Sporomusa sphaeroides DSM 2875: one gene and its partner. The protein of the gene in region 2 interacts with the protein of the main gene of each other region in a pairwise test. Links are inferred from orthologs where the notes say so. Each region holds a gene or a part of one and is shown on either strand. Other genes may lie near its edges.

Region 1 (8,000 bases), 400 kb from region 2 along the record:
CCGGCTGCAATTTCAAGTGCCGTACGGGCAATACCGGCGGCCGGCAAGTCAGAGTGCTGCACAAGCGCTCTGGCGGCTGCCAATGCATAGGGTCCGCCTGAACCTATCGCGGTGACACCGTCGTCCGGTTCAATGACTTCCCCATTGCCTGATATAATGAGAAGATGTTCGGCATCAATAACAATAAGCAGGGCTTCCAGTCTGCGTAAAACTCTGTCTAAACGCCATTCTTTAGCCAGTTCAACAGCTGCTCTCATCATGTTGCCATTAAATTCTTCCAGCTTACTTTCAAATTTGGAGAATAACGTAAATGCATCCGCAACCGAGCCGGCAAATCCGGCTAAAACTTTACCATGATAAAGGCGGCGCACTTTTTTCGCGTTGTGTTTCATTACTGTATTTTGACCAAAGGTAACCTGTCCGTCACCAGCAATAGCTGTCTTTCCCTGATGGCGAACAGCAACAATCGTTGTAGCGTGAAACATGGTATCACCTCCAAGGGAATTTAGGCACGTGGATGCGATTTCTTGTAATTGGCTTTGAGTCTTTCGGTAGTTATATGGGTGTAAAGCTGAGTTGTCGACAAATTAACATGGCCTAAGAGTTCCTGCACGGTTCTGAGGTCTGCCCCGTTATCTAACAGATGGGTAGCAAAAGTATGACGCAGGGTATGGGGACTGACATTTTTCTTCAAAGCCATTTCTTCCACATACTTTTCAACAATCCGGCGGATGCTCCGGTCAGTGAGCGGGCCTCCCCGGTTATTGACAAACAGATAGCTATGCTGCTTTTTGGTTTGGCGGCCATATTCGCCAGTCTTAGTGCACAATACAGGGCGTGCACGCTGCAGGTATTTTTCCAAAAAAGCGGCTGCCGTCTTCCCCATCAAAACAATTCGTTCTTTCGCCCCTTTACCGGAGACGATAATGGTTCGTCCCTCAACATCAATATCCGGCAGAGTAATTCCGGCAAGCTCATTAACCCGTACGCCTGTCGCATAAAGCAGTTCCAGCACCGCTTTATCCCGAAAGCCAAGCGGACTGTCATCCGGCAAAGCCATTAATTCGCTAACTTCGTTAGCATCCAGAAAGACAGGTAGTTTTTTTTCCAGTTTTGGTGTTCTAACTGCGTCACATGGATTTTCACTTAAAATATTTTCCCGGCATAAAAACCGGAAAAACGACCTAAGCGCCGCAATTCGTCGCATAATGGTCGCTTTAGCGTACTCTTGCGATTTTAAATGTGCTAGATAACTGCGAAGTAACAACGGGGTAACATAACTAAACGGCCTCTCACCGCCCCCCTGATTTGACACAAACTCGACAAATTGGTAAATGTCGCGCTGGTAATTCAGCAGCGTATGGCGGGAGGAATTTTTTTCAACTCGTAAATAGAACATAAACTGATCTATAAATTTGTCAATTTGATTTGTTTGTTTGTTATCACACATTATCATCATTCTTCCCGACAAAATTAATGGCTACTGATTTTGCGGAAATTACTATTATACTAACACACCTAAGAAAATTCCGCAATATTATTGTCGTATTATTCAAATAAATTCTTCTAGCGCCGCCAGTGCCCTATCGGCAATAGCTCTGTTTTTAAGTTTCTTATCTCTGATCTTATGCCCTAAGGGGGGTATAAGCCCAAAGTTTATATTCATAGGCTGAAAATTAGACGGATCGGCCTCTGTGATATAACGGCACAGAGCGCCGTGCGCCGTCTCTTCCGGGAAAACTTTCGGCGCGAGACCCTGGGCTATCCTGCCGGCGTTAATCCCTGCGATAAGACCGCTTGCCGCCGACTCCACATATCCTTCAACACCGGTAATCTGTCCGGCAAATACAATGTTTGGCAGCTCCTTCATTTGCAATGTCGGGAGCAGTGTTTTGGGGGAATTGATATAAGTGTTGCGGTGCATTACTCCGTAACGGACAAACTCCGCGTTTTCCAGGCCTGGAATGAGTTTAAAAACCCGCTGTTGTTCCGGCCATTTGAGGTGGGTCTGAAAACCAACAATATTATAAAGGGTTGCGGCAACATTATCCTGGCGAAGCTGTACAACCGCATAAGGCATTTCTCCGGTTTCCGGATGTCTTAGCCCAACCGGCTTTAAGGGCCCGAAGCGCATGGTGTCAACGCCCCTGGCAGCCATAGTTTCTATCGGCATGCACCCTTCAAAAACGACCATGTTTTCAAACTCTTTGCGTTCTGCCGTTTCGGCGTGGGTCAGCTCGTGCCAAAATACCTCATATTGTTCTTGGTTCATCGGACAGTTAAGGTAATCATCATCGCCCTTACCGTAGCGGGAAGCCCGGTAGATAGTATTCATATTAAGGGAGTCGGCGGCAATAATCGGAGCAGCTGCATCATAAAAATACAGATAATCATTACCTGTAAGCTTGGCAATGGCCTGCGATAAAGCCGGTGACGTCAGCGGCCCGGTAGCAATGACCAGTGGTCTGTCATCCGGTATTGCTGTCACTTCGTCAGGTATAACAGAAATACGCGGATGATTGCAGAGAGTCTCGGTAATGAACCGGCTAAAATCGTTTCTATCAACTGCCAGTGCTCCGCCTGCCGGAACTGAATGAGCATCAGCCGCTTTCATAACCAGAGAATTCAGTCGCCGCATTTCTTCTTTCAATAGTCCGACAGCATTTTCTATAGCAGCAGCTCTTAACGAGTTACTGCATACCAATTCAGCAAACAAGCCGGTCTGATGGGCCGGTGTCATTGTTTTGGGGCGCATCTCATACAAGTCTACAGCTATGCCTGCTTCAGCCAGTTGCCAGGCAGCTTCACTGCCAGCCAGTCCGGCTCCTAATACGGTAACTTTAGCCACTCTTTTTCCTCCGGTTAGCAGAAGCCTTGTTGGAAGTTGGCTTTGCTGCCTTGCCTTCTGCTTTTTTCGTTGTTTCTTTATTCTCAGACGTTTGCCGTGACGGGCAAGACTCGTTGCTGCAAAGAGCGGCAAAGCCGCCATTTTTATATTTATGCCGAACCATATAGGTGCCGCATACGGGACAGTTATCGTTTAACGGCAGATCCCAGGTAGTAAAGTCACATTCAGGGTATTTTTCACAACCATAAAAAATTCTGCGCCGTTTAGTCTTCCTCTCGACAACCGCACCACCGCATTTAGGACATTTCACGCCGATATCTTTCAAAATGGGTTTGGTATTCCGGCAGGCGGGAAAACCCGGACATGCCAGGAAATTTCCATACCGCCCTTGCTTAATAATCATCATTTTCCCACAGTTTTCACAAGGAATGTCGGAAACTTCAACAGGCAGTTCCACCTGCCCGATAGCTTCTTCGGCAAAACTTAAATCTTTAGCAAAAGGATCATAGAATTCTTCCAAAACACCTAGCCAAGAGGCGTCACCTTCGGCGATAGCGTCTAGTTTGTCTTCCATCCCCGCAGTAAACTCAACATCAATGATTCTCTCGAAGTATTGTTTTAGGAGATCAAGCACCACAATCCCCAGATCGGTAGGATGAAACTTTTTCTCCACACGCTCTACATAACCCCGGACAACAATCGTCTCAATGGTCGGCGCATAGGTGCTGGGACGCCCGATGCCCTTTTCCTCCAGTACTTTAACCAAGGAAGCTTCTGTATAACGAGGCGGAGGTTCGGTAAAGTGTTGCTTAGGTTCCAGTTTGGCAAGCTGTAAGACTTGCCCTGTTTTTAGTTCAGGCAAAGTAGTTTCTGTATCAAGATCACTGTCAGAGTTTTGTTCCAATTCCTTGCCTTTACCGATAGCTCCACTAAAAGCGGCTAAGAATCCGGGAAATTTTAATTGTGAGCCTGTGGCTTTAAGCCTGTAATTTCCGGCGGTAATCTCAATGGTAAGGGTATCGTAGACAGCCGGTGTCATCTGGCTGGCAATAAACCTTTCCCAAATAAGCGTGTAGAGCTTTAACTGGTCTTTGGTCAAACTTTTGCCGATAGCTTCCGGCAACAGCTCAAGAGTGGTAGGTCTGACCGCTTCGTGAGCATCCTGGGATTTCTTATTGGCGTAGACAGGCGCTTTAGCCGGCAGGTAGCTCACGCCAAACTTGTTTTCAATATAGGCTCTGGCTTCCTGCTGAGCAGTTTCAGCTATCCGGGTGGAATCGGTACGCATATAAGTAATAAGACCGACCTGACCGGCCCGGCCAATATCAAGGCCTTCATACAGCTGCTGCGCAACCATCATTGTTTTGCGGGAAGTAAAGCCTAATTTGCGGGCAGCCTCCTGCTGCAGGCTGCTGGTGGTAAACGGAGGATATGGATTTCTCTTTCTCTCACGCTTTTTCACGTCGCTTACTACATATTCGGCATGGGTAAGCTCACTAACAATGGTTTCTGCCTGCGATTGGTTGTTGACATTCAGCTTTTCGCTGCCAACCATAAATAATTCGGCAGCAAATGCTTTGGCTGTACTTTTTTCTTTTAACTTTGCGGTAATTGTCCAATACTCTTCCGGAACAAAAGCCTGGATTTCTTTTTCCCGGTCGCAAATGAGACGAACGGTGACCGATTGCACCCGGCCGGCGCTTAACCCTTTGCGCACTTTGCGCCAAAGCAGCGGGCTAAGTTTATAGCCTACGATCCTGTCAAGTATCCGTCTGGTTTGCTGAGCATATACCCGCGGCAGATTAATGGGACGTGGTTTCTTGATAGCCTGCTGAATAGCCGGCTTAGTAATTTCATTAAATTCAATGCGGCAGGTAGTATGCTCCGAAAGATTAAGAATATGGGCCAGATGCCAGGCAATAGCTTCCCCTTCACGGTCAGGGTCTGTCGCCAGATAAACAGTATCAGCATTTTTTGCTGCATCTTTTAGACTTTTAATCAGATCGCCCTTGCCTCTGATATTAATATATTTCGGTGAAAAGTTGTTCTCAATATCAACCCCGAATTGACTTTTGGGCAAATCCCGCAAATGTCCCATAGAAGCTTTCACCATGTAATTTTTCCCAAGAAATTTTTCAATTGTCTTGGCTTTGGCCGGGGATTCTACTACAACTAGAGCTTTGCTCACTCAATTCCCTCCCTAGCGGCACGGGTATAGCGTTGTGCACTATGTTCAACCGTCAAACCCCGTAATGAAAGTTGCAATAATATATATGCGGCTGTTGCCGGCAATACCTTCAACTTTGTAACAATTTCTTCAATGCTCATGGGCTCGTCATAATTAAGTAACCCATATATGGCTTGTTCTTCTGCTGACAACGCCAGCGTTGTTGGCTTAACTGAAAAATTTTCCCAACCATATTCTTCAAGAATATCGGTCGCACAATCGACAGGCTTTGCTCCCAGCTTCAAAAGCTTATTGGCCCCTTTACTGGTGTTTGCAAAAATACTGCCAGGTACGGCAAATACATCCCGCCCTTCTTCTAAGGCAAAATCAGCAGTTATTAAGGCTCCGCTCTTTTCAGCGGCTTCCACGACAATAACCCCGCGCGCCAAGGCGTTAATGATGCGGTTACGGGCCGGAAAATGACCGGGATGGGCCATGGTACCGGGTGCATATTCAGAAACCACCGCACCGGTTTCAGCAATGCTTGCCAGCAAATTTTTGTTTTCCGGCGGATAGGCAACATCTACGCCGGAGCCCAGTACAGCTATGGTATACCCTTGCTGCTCCAGCGCCCCCTGATGGGCGGCAGTATCAATGCCACGCGCGGCGCCGCTGACAATGCCTACTCCGGCAGCAGCTAATGCTGCCGCTAACATGCTGGCGGCATTTTTCCCATAAGCCGTAGCTTTCCGGGCGCCAACAATGGCGATCAGCTTATCGGTTGCCGGTAAAGTCCCCCGGTAATACAATACATAGGGCGGATTAAAACTGTTCTGCAACAGCGAAGGATAATTGTCTGCCGTTAACGTACACAGAGAAATTCCTTTTTTAAATAAAGTGTCCGCCAGTTTATGTATATCTATCTTGTCCCGGCAGCTAAGTAAATTATTACAAATAGCAGTATCTATACATTTGGATAAAAATAAATCGCCCTGGTCAGCTAGCCAAGTCTGCCGGGCGCTACCAAAATAATCAATCAAGACCTTCATGCGTGAACTGCCGATACCTGGCACCATTTGCAAAGCAGCCAAGTAAAATTGTTCCATATCAGTTCCTCCACATTAGCTGGCATTAAACTGCCAAAACATAGCAAGCACCTGGTAAGTCATAGTACTTGCAATTATAACTGGGATAAAATCCAAAGGTCAAGAGCCAGGAGTCCCAATTTAAATATTTTTTTACAATATTTTAGCTTTTAATTAATAAAAATACTTATTAACTAAAAAATTAACTATATTTTTAGCCGCATCAGGGCAGCCAACTGCCGCAGCCCGCTGCTGTAACCGGCTAAGCTCGCCATGCTCGCCTGCCATCAAATTCAGCAAAATAGTTTTTAACTCCGGCAGCGAATCAGCCCTAAACGCTGCCCGCCTGGCTAATAAGTAGCGGGTATTTGCTTCTTCCTGACCCGGTATTGGCCGGTAGATAATAAGCGGTACCCCCAGAGCCAACGCCTCAGATACACTCATACCGCCGGGTTTAGAGATTAATAAGTCGGCAGCGCTCATAATTTCATGCACATTGTCAATATAACCCAAAACCCTTACAGGATGCCTGGCTGCTGTGGCAAAACGCATAAGTTTTCGATACAATTGCCGGTTATTGCCGGCAATGGCGATAAACTGCAACGGTTTATCAATTTCCATACACATATCCAGAATGCTGTCCATCGGCAGGACGCCGGCCCCGCCTCCCATAATCAGGATGGTTTTCCTGTCCGGAGCAAGCGTAAGCTTGTTGAGTATTTGACTCCTGTCACCCGGTTGGCTAAACGCCAGACTTACCGGAATGCCGGTGACAGTAACAGCTTCCTGCGCAACCCCGTATTGACCTAAGTACTCCACCATGCCGGCATGGGCCACAAAATAATGGTCCAACTCCGGATAAACCCATAGCCGGTGGGTAACAAAATCTGTGACAATGGCTACTGCCGGAACTGTGAGCAAGCCGTGCTTTTTACACCAGGCCACCAGCCCCGCCGGGGTAGCGTGGGTACACACAATGACCGATGGCTGAAAACTTCTGATATACTCCTCCATGCGCCTGGCAAGAAACCGGCTGACCAAGTCCCGCCCCATCAAAGCCAACCGGCTTTGATTACCCCAGCTATACATGGCGGCGTAAGCCTGCGGAAATATATCCAGTATTTTTAAATAGCTTTTGAGTATTGCCTGTCCAATACTTGGATGAAAAAAATCAAACACGTTGCAAAGTTCAGTCTGGCAGGCAGTGTCAGTCATTTTGAGCATCTGACTGACTGCTTGTGCCGCCCGGATATGCCCGGCACCGACCGGCGCGCTCATAAACAGAACCTTATTGTCAGCCAATGCCGTTCCCCTGCCTGGACACCGAGAGCCGGCCATACAAGGTAACCTGACTGTCGTCCGGACTGACAGCCAGCAATTCCTGCGCTGTTTGTCCCTTAAATATAGGTACATTGCCGGCAATCTCGGCTAATGGAATCAATACAAACCTTCTGTCAGGCATCCGGGGATGCGGTAGTTCAAGTGCCTGAAGGGCCATTTCCACATTATGATATGCTAAAAGATCAACATCAATATTACGCGGTCCCCATCGAACCTCGCGGACTCTTCCCATTTTTTGCTCAGCAGCAAGACAAACGGCAAGTAATTCCAGCGGCGGTAAATCAGTATCAATGGCAATTACCGCATTCAGAAAGCTTGGCTGCTCCTTCAGTCCTACCGGTTCAGTCTCATAAAGTGAGGATACTTTTGTCACGGTAATGCGCGCATGCTCGTCCAGCAGGTTGATAGCGGTTGCAATATTATCTTCTCTGGTAGTATTGTTGCTTATATTAGAGCCCAAACCTAAAAAAATCATTCGCCACGTCTCCGGACAGCTTCCACTTCCACACAATCAAGAGCAGCGGCAATGGGCACCGATGGTTTGCGTACCCTGACGGTA
Region 2 (5,404 bases):
TGGCTAATTTGCGAATCTTCAGCGAGGAAAAGGTAATTGAGGGACTCCATTGCCGGATAGACGCCGCCGCAGTCAAGCTCAAAGCCATAGCCAGGCTTGAGCATGTGGGTGATGTTCGCCAGTGTGGTCTTATTGTGGGGATTGAATTGATGCAGGACAGGAGCCGGAAAGTTCCGTATCGGTGGGATCAGGCTGTTGGCGCCAATGTCTGCGAACAGGCGCGCCGGCTGGGACTGATCATTCGGCCGATTGGTGATGTGGTTATTTTTATGCCGCCGCTTGCCAGTACGGTTAGTGAAATTGAAGCTATGCTGGACATTATCGAATACGCCATTAGAGAGACTGCTGAAACAGGCAGCAGGGAATGCAGCAGTATGCAACCGACTGACTTATAAATGAAGACTTGATTCAAGTGGGGTTTTAACCCCATCTGAATCTTAGTCATCGGATAAGTAACTTAGCTGCACCTGCAAGCTAAAAGTATATTAACGCTGCTTGGAAAATATGCATTTTTTGTATCCGACCACAAGGCTGTTTCATAGCATATAACAGATGGCCTGACAGTTAGCTGTAGCTAACTTATATTTTTGGCCCATCTGTTAGCTTTGGTTAAGTTGAGGAGGTTGGTAAAATGAGCAGTGAACAGGCATCAACAATTGCACTTTCCGATTTGGCAGTAGGGGCATCCGGTTATGTGGCCAGTGTTGAACTTGGCGGATTATTAAGAAGGCGAATATTTGATTTAGGAATGGTTCCAGGCACAACAGTCCGGTGTGTGCGGAAAAGTCCTGCCGGCAATCCGATAGCGTTTGCTGTCAGGGGAAGTACTATTGCTTTGCGCACTGAAGATGCGCAGCTTATTCGGGCGCATCTTTGCAATGATGCTCAGGGAATGGAGGGCTGACAAAGTGGCGCAGGTAATAGTACCGGCTCGCAAAGTATTGCGGGAGCAGTTCGGGATTCATGCCAATCCCGGACAGTTTATTGTTGCTCTTGCAGGTAATCCCAATGTTGGCAAAAGCACGGTTTTCAACGCTCTGACCGGCTTGCGGCAGCACACCGGCAATTGGCCGGGCAAAACGGTGGATAATGCGCAAGGGACGTTTAGCTATAATAACCGGTCCTTCTTACTGGTCGATTTGCCAGGTACTTATTCCATCATGGCACATACGGCAGAAGAACAGATCGCGCGGGACTTCATCTGCTTTGGGCGTCCTGATGTGACTTTAGTGGTAGTGGACGCGACCTGTCTGGAACGAAACCTGAATCTGGCGCTGCAAATTATGGAGATAACTTCTAAGGTTGTCGTCTGTGTTAATCTTATGGATGAAGCCAGAAAAAAGCAAATCCAGGTAAATATAAGCCTACTGGAAAAAGAACTTGGCGTGCCGGTGGTAGCAACAGCAGCACGCCAAAATGAAGGTCTTAATCACCTGTTAGCTGCTTTGTACCGTATAGCTACAGGTGAGTGTAAGACTCATCACAAACAATTGCAGTATTCGCCAGAGGTGGAAGCAGCAATCGCGCAGCTTTTACCCAATATTGAGCGTCATATAGATAAACGGCTGAATGCCCGGTGGGTAGCGCTTAGACTGTTAGACGGAGACAGGGCTTTTATTGAAAGTATTGCCTTGCACTTGCAGTTGAGCGGCAATCCTGTTGTCAGGGAGGCCGTACAATGAAGGATAATGTTAAGCCGCTAAATACCTTTGCCGGTTTATGCGCGGAGGCGGAGGCTATTCGCCTCCGCTATGGCAACCAGTTAAGTGACAGAATAGTTGCCGATGTATATGCCAATGCTGAGAGTATTGCCCGCAAAGTTGTTACATCACCGGCAACCGATAAATCTTATTGGGATAACAAGCTTGACGACATATTGACATCACGTATATTTGGCTATCCCATTATGTTGATACTGCTAAGCTTAGTGTTTTGGATTACCATTGAGGGGGCTAACGTTCCCTCGGCAATGCTTGCCACTGCGCTTTTTAGTTTCCAGGACCAGTTGACAGTCTGGTTTCAAGCTGCTGGTGCGCCTGACTGGCTGCATGGTATTCTGGTGCTTGGCCTCTACCGGGCACTGGCCTGGGTGATTGCGGTAATGCTGCCGCCAATGGCTATATTTTTCCCGCTATTTACTCTATTGGAGGATTTGGGTTATCTTCCCCGGGTGGCCTTTAACCTTGATAATTTATTTAAAAAGTGCAAGGCTTGCGGCAAGCAGATTCTTACTATGTGCATGGGTTTTGGCTGTAACGCCGCCGGCATAGTCTCCTGCAGGATTATTGATTCTCCCCGGGAACGGCTTATCGCCATTCTGACCAACAACTTTGTGCCCTGTAACGGCCGGTTTCCCACCCTGATTGCCATTGCCACCATTTTTGTTGGCGGGGCGTTAACGCCACAATATGAAACAGCTGTTGTCACTGTCTTTATGGCCAGTCTGGTTATGCTGGGAATTGCCATTACTTTTGTCACGTCCTGGCTTTTGTCTCATACCATTCTAAAAGGGGAAGCCTCTTCAATGGTACTGGAACTTCCGCCTTACCGCAAACCGAATATTGGTGCAGTCATTTACCGGTCCATGATTGATCGTACTTTCTTCGTGCTCAGACGGGCGGTTTTGATGGCGGCTCCGGCCGGTGCAATTACCTGGCTCTTTGCCAATTTGTACATAGGTGAGCTCAGTATTCTGCAGCACCTGGCCGGAGGACTGCAGCCTGTCGCCTATGCAATCGGACTTGATGGCTATATTTTGCTGGCGTTTATCTTAGGGTTGCCTGCCAACGAGATTGTTGTTCCAATTTTGCTGATGAGTTATTTGTCTATAGGCCATATGATTGAGCTTGATGAGTTGTCTCAATTGCGGCAAGTCCTCATCAGCCACGGCTGGACCTGGCTGACGGCTCTAAATACCATGTTGTTCTGTTTGCTGCATTGGCCCTGTACGACGGCTTTGCTCTCGGCATATAAAGAATCAGGCAGTGCCAAATGGACGTTCCTGACATTTTTACTGCCGACCATAGTTGGCTTTGCCGTATGCTTTATTGTTGCCCAGTCGGCTCGGGCGTTAGGCTTGGTATAGCCGGAGGATGTCAGACTGCCGTCTACAAATCAGTCGGCTGACGCTCTTCGAGAAAGGTGTATAACTGCTGATACGTATCGGGATTTTTTCGCATAAATACTACGAAGGACTGAATGGCTTCAATAGTTGAATTGGATAAGTAATGCTCAATGGCTTCGGCTTCGGCGGCAATGTTGCAGTTAGTGCGAAGCATTACTAAAAACTCCTGCAGAATCTGGTTGCGGCGGACAAGGAATTTGCCGGTTTCGATGCCTTTGGCAGTCAGGCAGATATGACCGTATTTTTGGTAGGTGATATAACCAAGAAGATTGAGTTTGCGCATGGCTTTGGAAACAGAAGGCATAGACACATTAAGTTTGTGGCTGATATCAGTAACCCGGACAACGCCGAGATTGGCATGAAACCGATAGATTTCTTCCAAATAATCTTCCAGGCTTGGTGAAAGCATAGATATTCCTCCTGAAACCTTGCCGGGTTAATAGCATGAAATTAATAAATAATAATGCTTATCAATAAAATTGTGTTGGCAGCTTAGTATATGTTATGATGAATTATAAAATTTTGAACTGAAAAATAAAAAAAACGCACAAAAAACTCCCTTTTCTTATGGAGAGGGAGTTTTTTTAGGCACTTTATCTACATATCCAGATATTCTTCCCCGATTATTTTAACAATGGCCTGGGCGGCAGTGGCGTCGGCTATCAGCTGGATTAATTGATCTTCTTCCCCTTTGCGGACCAGGGTAACAATACTGACCGTCTCGGCGAAATCTTTGCTTTGGATAGGAAATTTGTTAAGCCGCAACTGATTTTCTACTGTGCCCAGCAGATGGTAGTCAAGCTGGATGGCTAGCTTGGTATGCAGCTGCTTTTCAACAATTACGGCAGCCTCCAGGCTGGCGGAAGCTGCTTTGGCATAGGCACGGATCAGTCCGCCGGCTCCCAGTTTGATGCCGCCAAAATAGCGGGTTACGACAATGACGGTGTTTTTTACCGCCGATTTGTTGATGACGTCCAATATTGGTTTGCCGGCCGTGCCGCTAGGTTCGCCGTCATCATCGGCTTTTTGATATTGTCCATGCTGGCCGATTACATAGGCGGAGCAATTATGGTTGGCTTCTTTGTGACGCTTTTTAATGTCGTTAATGAACGTCACAGCGGCCTCTTCTGTCACGGCAGGACAGGCAGAGGCAATAAACAGGGATTTATTGATTTCAAGCTGGATTTCAGCCACTTGTTTTATGGTGCGGTAGGCAGGCAGCATAAGGAGACCTCCGGTTTTATCTATAGGGTGGTGGTATGGGTTGCCAGTATTCGGGCAAAATCGTCCGGCAGGGGTGCTGTGACGGTAATCGGTTCTTTTGTTGACAGCTGCTCAAAGCTTACCGATACGGCGTGCAAGGCTTGTCTGGACATAAGCGGAGAACGGCTGCCGTACATGCGGTCGCCGATGATGGGGTAGCCAAGATGAGCTAAATGAACCCGTATCTGGTGGGTTCGGCCGGTATCCAGTACCAGTTCGAGCAGTGAAGTGGCAGCAAAGGTGCGGACAGTTTGGTAATGGGTAACAGCCTCCTCGCCTTTGGTGCTGATGGCCCGCCGGTTTGGTGAGTTTGGATGCGGGCCGATAGGGGCGGCAATTGTTCCCGACGGCGGCTGAGGCACACCTTGGACTAGAGCCCAATAGGTACGCTTGAGGGTCCTTGCCTTTAATTGCTCTTCTAATAAAAACTGGCTGCGGGAATCTTTCGCGAAAATTATGCAGCCCGATGTTTCCCGGTCTAACCTGTGAACTGCGCGAACGGTACTCAGGATGCCGCGCTCACGGAGGTGATAAGCCAGATGGTTGGCCAGAGTACCACCGGTTGTTTGTCCGGTGGGATGAACCAGCTGGTAAGGAGGTTTATTCAAAACCAGTACCTGCTCATCCTCATAAAGAATATCGATGTCTCCCGGTTCAGGCTCAACCCCATAGGATGTATCTTCAAGCAGTAAAACGCGTAAATTGTCGTTTGCCTTAAGCTGACGCTGAAGAAAAGCAGGCTTGCCGTTTAAGAATATTCCTTTTTGGCGTGTCAGCTTCTGGATTTGCCGTCCGGAGCAGTGCAGTACCTGCTTAAGATAGTCTTCTACCGTGAGGCTGGTATGCTCTGGTGAGATTTTATGGTTTTGGAATGATTTCATTAATAAATAGCCTTCTTTCAAAAAAGGTATGTACAATTCTACTATAAAATAAAATCCTGCAGTTGGCAAATGCCTTCCCCAGATTCCAGGACTAGTGCTGCATCTGGTGATATACTTCATGTTATTCTGAGTGCAG

Evidence for each region.
Region 1: the proteins of SPSPH_RS06495 (region 2) and topA interact in binary tests that used the Escherichia coli proteins (3 or more experiments, as listed by UniProt). The link is inferred for Sporomusa sphaeroides DSM 2875 from one-to-one orthologs.

Annotation. Positions count from the first base shown.
Region 1 is NZ_CP146991.1:1,873,047-1,881,046, reverse strand. What follows is about bases 2,439-5,438. They hold topA (type I DNA topoisomerase), read right to left. Parts: upstream 5,037-5,438; coding sequence 2,841-5,036; downstream 2,439-2,840. Other genes in these bases: dprA (DNA-processing protein DprA), read right to left, coding at 5,033-5,438; trmFO (methylenetetrahydrofolate--tRNA-(uracil(54)-C(5))-methyltransferase (FADH(2)-oxidizing) TrmFO), read right to left, coding at 2,439-2,848. In the rest of the region: ATP-dependent protease subunit HslV, read right to left, coding at 1-485; tyrosine recombinase XerC, read right to left, coding at 506-1,450; more of trmFO, read right to left, coding at 1,553-2,438; more of dprA, read right to left, coding at 5,439-6,121; SPSPH_RS08465 (MGDG synthase family glycosyltransferase), read right to left, coding at 6,275-7,402; folK (2-amino-4-hydroxy-6-hydroxymethyldihydropteridine diphosphokinase), read right to left, coding at 7,395-7,916; folB (dihydroneopterin aldolase), read right to left, coding at 7,913-8,000. UniProt on the Escherichia coli protein: Releases the supercoiling and torsional tension of DNA, which is introduced during the DNA replication and transcription, by transiently cleaving and rejoining one strand of the DNA duplex.
Region 2 is NZ_CP146991.1:1,472,538-1,477,941, forward strand. What follows is about bases 2,536-5,366. They hold SPSPH_RS06495 (YigZ family protein), read right to left. Parts: upstream 4,349-5,366; coding sequence 3,722-4,348; downstream 2,536-3,721. Other genes in these bases: SPSPH_RS06485 (nucleoside recognition domain-containing protein), read left to right, coding at 2,536-3,085; SPSPH_RS06490 (metal-dependent transcriptional regulator), read right to left, coding at 3,108-3,533; SPSPH_RS06500 (RluA family pseudouridine synthase), read right to left, coding at 4,369-5,268. In the rest of the region: bioA (adenosylmethionine--8-amino-7-oxononanoate transaminase), read left to right, coding at 1-395; SPSPH_RS06475 (FeoA family protein), read left to right, coding at 632-904; SPSPH_RS06480 (FeoB small GTPase domain-containing protein), read left to right, coding at 909-1,682; more of SPSPH_RS06485, read left to right, coding at 1,679-2,535.